Regions from separate parts of the Synechococcus sp. RC10A2 genome, predicted to be linked through region 2. Evidence: predicted binding sites of a transcription regulator. Region 2 holds the regulator's gene; the other holds the start of a gene.
The links. Region 2 encodes NtcA, which controls nitrogen genes in cyanobacteria. Its sites were predicted from a motif close to GTANCNNNNGNTAC; they were not measured.

Region 1 (2,856 bases), on a different contig from region 2:
TGCCTGGGATCCCTGCACGGCAAGGAGTGGTTCATCGCCGTCGCGCCGCCTGCCGACGAGCTGCAGGTGGACGGGATTCAAGCTTTTCGAGTGGCTGGCGACTGCTTCATCAAACTGGAGCTGGGCACCTGGCACGCTGGCCCCTACTTCGACGGCGAGGAGTTTATCGACTGCTACAATCTGGAGCTGGCTGACACCAACATCACCAACCACGAGACAATCGACCTGCTCCAGACCCACAACCTGGAGTTTCAGATCATCCCTTGAGCAGCCAGATTCGGCAGCCAAGACAAATAGGTGGGGGGATCCGTGGCAGCACTACGACAGGAGCCTTGGCACTCCCCCCTATGTGATAAAACGGGGTCAAACCCAGCGGCGTCTTGGAGATTTGTTACTATGGCTACACTCCAACCTACCCCAGAAACCGGCAAGCTCTTGAGCACCCTGGCTCTGTTCCTGTGCCTAGGGCTGTTGTCTGCCTGCGACGGGGGCAGCGGCAGCACGGTTAGCCCCCCTAGCCTCACTCCCACCCCCACTCCCGCTGGCCGATAGTTTTGCATGCGCTGGCAGCGGCTGCTTGGCTTAAAGCAGCGGTGGGGGGTAGGGCTGGTCATTCTGCTCTGCCTTGGTCTCTTGACGGCCTGCAATGGGGAGGGATCCCCCACGGCTCCAGAGCCTCCCCGGGCAGGGGAGCTGCCAATTGCTAGCTTTCTTTGCCAGTTGGATCGCCAAACCCGCACCTTTGCTGGTCCCATCTACGCCGAGCAGCCTCAGGCTGCCATCTGCAATCCCGGTCGCCTCACCCCAGCAGCAGCCCAGAAGATGATGGATCGGTTGAACTTTCTGCGGCTGTTGCACGAGTTGCCGCCGGTGAAGCTCAATCCCGAATTCTTGGAGGCCGCTCAGCAGGCGGCCCTGATGCAGGTGGCCAATGGCGCCCTCAGCCACCAGCCGCCCCCCTCTTGGCGCTGCTTTACCCCTGCTGGAGAGGCAGGATCCCGCTTTGGCAACTTGGCGATTGGCCCCATTCTGGAGCTGAACGGCCCCGACCCAGGGCGGGTGTTGGCGCGCCAGGTGGATATCTACTTTGCCGAGCCGGGCCGAGAGAACTTTGTAGATGTGGGGCATCGCCGCTGGAACCTCTATCCCCAATATGCCCAAGGAGCCTACGGCATCGTCTTTGACCCGCGGGCCGGGCGGGTGACCCAGGCCAATGCCAATTGGGTCTTCGGCTTTGACGAGTCGGTACCGGATCCCGAGTTTATTGCTTTCCCCGAAAGAGACGGCTACCTGTACCGTCTGGAGGGCTTTTCCGGCCAGCCCTTGTCTGCCTACCGCTGGTCTTTCTCGGTGCCCAGCCGCGGCGGCCTGTCTGACCTCAGCCAAGCCCAAATCCGCATCACCGATGCCGTCACAGGTGAGCCGGTGCCCGTTGGAGATATCCGGGTTGGGGATCCCGCCTTTGGCCTAGAAACCCTCACCTACTCGGTGGGATCCGTTCAGCCCAATCGCCCCTACCTCTTTGAGATCAGCGGCATCCGGCTCATGGGTGGGCCGCCGCGCACCTATCGCTACACCACCACCCTCTACGACTGCGACCCTCAGGCGCCGCCAAGGCCCGCACCCCTCACCGAAGGGCTGGGGATCCCGCCCCGTTTCCTCTGGCAGAGGGAGCCTTTCGACTCTTTCAACCCTCTCAACTAGCTTTTCCTCACCCCCAGCCCCTTTCCCAAAGGGGAAAGAGGGGTCTGCTGCTCCTGGAAGCCTGACTTTATGCATAAAGCGCAATTCGAGAATGACAAAACTGCATAACCTGTTACAAAGCGTAACTGCCAATACCAAAGTTAACGGTTCGTCATTGCTAGGGTAGCTAGTGTTCACCCCACGGCAGCGATCATGGCGAACCAATTTGAACGCCTCAAAAGCGAAAAGGATGGGCTGGCGGTCAAGGCCGAGCTGGAGGCGTTTGCCCGGATGGGTTGGGAGAACATTCCTGAAGACGACCGGGATCACCGCCTCAAGTGGCTGGGGATCTTCTTTCGCAAGCGCACCCCTGGCAAGTTCATGCTGCGGCTGCGCCTGCCCAATGGGATCCTGACCAGCGGCCAAATGCGCAAGTTGGCCGAGATCCTCCGCCCCTACGGCCAAGATGGCGTAGCCGACATCACCACTCGGCAAAACCTGCAACTGCGGGGCATTCCCATTGAGGACATGCCTCAGGTTCTGCGGCAACTCAAGGAGGTGGGCCTGACCAGCATCCAGTCAGGCATGGACAACGTGCGCAACATCACGGGATCCCCTCTGGCCGGTATCGACCCGGATGAGCTGATCGACGTGCGCGGCCTCACCCGCAAAGTGCAGGACATGGTAACCAACAACGGCGAGGGCAACCCTTCCTTCACCAACCTGCCGCGCAAGTTCAACATCGCCATCTGCGGTTGTCGCGACAACTCGGTGCATGCCGAGATCAATGACCTGGCTTTTGTGCCTGCTTTCAAAGAGGGCAAGCTGGGCTTCAACGTCTTGGTGGGAGGCTTTTTTTCGGCCCGCCGCTGTGCCGAGGCCATCGGGCTGGACGTTTGGGTAGATCCCCGCGATGTGGTTCCTCTATGTGAGGCGGTGCTGCTGGTCTATCGGGATCACGGCCTGCGGGCCAACCGGCAAAAGGCGCGGCTGAGGTGGCTCATTGACGAGTGGGGCCTGGAGAAGTTTCGGGTGGCGGTGGAGCAGCAGATTGGCCACCCTCTGCCCAGAGCGGCGGAAAAAGACGAGGTGGTCTGGCACAAGCGGGATCTGCTGGGAGTACACGCCCAAAAGCAACTGGGCCTCAACTTTGTAGGCCTGCACGTGCCCGTC
Region 2 (2,856 bases):
GCTCAGGTGGGGTTTTCCCTCCAGTGGCAGGAGGGCTTGATTGGCGGGGCCGCCTACGAAGCCACGGGGGATCCCTTGCCGCCAGAGACCTTGAAAATGGCCCAGGAGAGCGATGCTGTTTACTTGGCGGCAGTTGGCGACTTTAAGTACGACACCCTGCCGCGGGAGAAGCGCCCTGAGCGGGCTTTGTTGGGCTTGCGGGCGGGCCTGGGGCTGTTTGCCAACTTGCGCCCGGTGAAGATCTTTCCGCAACTGGTGCAGGCCTCTTCCCTCAAGCCGGAGGTGGTTGCCGGGATCGACCTGGTGGTGGTGCGGGAGCTCACCGGCGGCATCTACTTCGGCCAACCCAAAGGGATCTTCACAGATGCCAAGGGATCCCGGCGGGGTGTGAACACCATGGCCTACAGCGAGGCGGAGGTGGATCGCATTGCCCGTGTGGCTTTTGAACTGGCCCGCAAACGCCGGCGCAAGCTCTGCTCGGTGGATAAAGCCAATGTCCTGGAAGTGTCACAACTGTGGCGGGAGCGGGTTACCGCCATTGCGGCTGAGTACCCCGACGTGGAGCTGTCCCACCTGTACGTCGATAATGCTGCCATGCAGTTGGTGCGCTGGCCCAAGCAGTTTGACGTCATTCTCACGGAGAACCTCTTCGGGGATATCCTCTCCGACGAGGCGGCGATGCTGACCGGGTCCATCGGCATGTTGCCCTCTGCCTCTTTGGGATCCTCTGGCCCTGGGGTGTACGAACCCGTACACGGGTCAGCCCCGGATATTGCCGGACAAGACAAGGCCAACCCCATTGCCCAGGTGCTCTCCGGGGCAATGCTGCTGCGCTACTCCTTGGATCAGCCCCAGGCTGCCGACCGCATCGAACAGGCCGTCGAGGCGGTTTTGGCCCAGGGCTACCGCACTGCCGACATCTACTCTGAGGGGATGACCCTCGTCGGCTGTCGGGAAATGGGGGAAAAGATCTTGGCTGCTCTGGCCCAGCAGCAAGCCTCCCCCCAAGGATCGCTCTCAGCCCCTGGTGGTTGAGGGGAGGTTCCCTCGTCGCTGCCCTGCCCTGGTGGCACGGCTACTCCTCTCCCAGAGGGAGGGATTGTCCCGACTGGTAAATTCCTGGAAACGGCCCTAGGGGCAGCTTCTCCCCCTAGGCAAAGCGATGGCCAAGCTGCATTGGGTCGTGGACGGTGATCTTTTTCTTGTGGATGGAAATGTAGTTCTTCTTGCGCAGCTCCCCCAACAGACGAGTGATGGTGACGCGAGTGGAGCCGATCGCTTCCGCAATGGCCTGGTGGGATAGCTTGAGATCGATGGTGACTCCATTGGGGCCGGGCACCCCGAAGTCGCGGCAGAGGATCAGTAGAAAGCTGACCAGACGGGATCCCATGTCGCGGTGGGCCAGCGTCTCGATCATCATCTCCGTCTGCAAGATGCGGGAAGACAGGCTCCTGAGGAGCAACATGGAGAGCTCAGCGTTCTCCCGCAAGGATTTTTCCACCTGTTCGATGGGCAGAGAGAGCAGCTGGACGCGGGTAAAGGCCACCGCGTGATAGAAGCGGTCGGAGCGCTGCCCCGTGATGAAGGAGAGCACCCCAAAGATGCTGTTTTCCCGCAGGAGAGCGACGGTAATTTCTTCCCCCATTTCGTAGACCCGCGAGAGCTTGACAGCTCCTTTCACCAAAAAGTAAACCCGCTCCGCCGGATCCCCAGGAAAGAAGATGGTCTTACCGCGCTCAAACGTTTCGATAACCGGAGGATGGTGAGGCCCTCCCAACTGTTTGAAGGCTGCAACCAGAGATTTTTCTGCAATGGCCACTGCCATATTCTTCAACCTTTTAAGGTCAGTTTATCCCTTAGAATCAACCCAACAAGATCAGCCAGGAGTGCCGGGGTTGAGCTGCCCGCTATTGACCCAAGCCACCCTTGACTCAAAAATGACCTCGGCGGCAAGATTATCCTAAGCTAAAAGACTCTGCTTGGATATCTTTGTAGCAGGAGCTACATCTTTGAAGTCTTGTCTCCTGTCCAAGATATGCCTCTAGCGCACTGTTTTGGGACGGTGCAGGCGGGAGGTGCGAGGAAAGTTATATGGGGATCGCGCAGGGTGGGGTTGCCGCCCCTTCTCAGCTAAGCCGTCAGCATTTCACGGTGCGGATGCCGGAGCCGGCCAATCACCTTTTGGAGGTGGAACTACAGATCCAAGAGGTGGATCCAGAAGTACCTCTGCAACTGCGGCTGCCGGTGTGGACGCCGGGATCCTACCTGGTGCGGGAATATGCCCGCCATGTGCAAGAGTTTCAGGCAGCAACGGAGCAAGGGATCCCTTTGGCCTGGCGGAAGGTAGATAAGCACACTTGGGAGATCGAGCCGCCCCGCTGTTCGGCTGTCGCGATCCGCTATCGGGTCTACGCCTACGAGCTGACGGTGCGCACCAACCATTTGGATCTCACCCACGCCTACTTCAACGGGGCGGCGCTCTTTCTCTACGTGCCCGGTCGCGAGCGGGAGCCCTACACCTTGACGATAATCCCTCCCAAACCCGACTGGCACGTCGCCACCAGTTTGCGACCTTTGAGGTCTTCTTCTGAGGATGCTGCTTCCGGCCAGTCTTTTGTGGCGGCAGACTACGACGAGCTGGTGGATAGCCCGGTGGAGGTGGGCCTGCACCAGTTGCGGTCGTTTGCGGTGGAAGGGATCCCTCACTACTTCGTGGTCTGGGGAGCGGGCACCCTAAATTTGGAGCAAGCGGTGGCCGATGCCGAGAAAATTGTCCGGGCCACGGCGGCGTTTTTTGGCGAGCTGCCCTACGACCGCTACTGGTTTATTGTGCATTTGTCAGCCGGGGGATTTGGC

Region 1: the regulator NtcA is predicted to act here: its motif matches at 1,826-1,839, upstream of NW848_RS03890 (ferredoxin--nitrite reductase).

What each region holds. Positions count from the first base shown of each region.
Region 1 covers NZ_JANSHP010000040.1:10,914-13,769, reverse strand. The annotation lists gene NW848_RS03905 (ureidoglycolate lyase) at 1-267, shown strand, start outside; gene NW848_RS03900 (hypothetical protein) at 397-552, shown strand; gene NW848_RS03895 (CAP domain-containing protein) at 721-1,704, shown strand; gene NW848_RS03890 (ferredoxin--nitrite reductase) at 1,897-2,856, shown strand, end outside.
Region 2 covers NZ_JANSHP010000029.1:73,940-76,795, forward strand. The annotation lists gene leuB (3-isopropylmalate dehydrogenase) at 1-1,035, shown strand, start outside; gene ntcA (global nitrogen regulator NtcA) at 1,151-1,825, opposite strand; gene NW848_RS03340 (M61 family metallopeptidase) at 2,092-2,856, shown strand, end outside.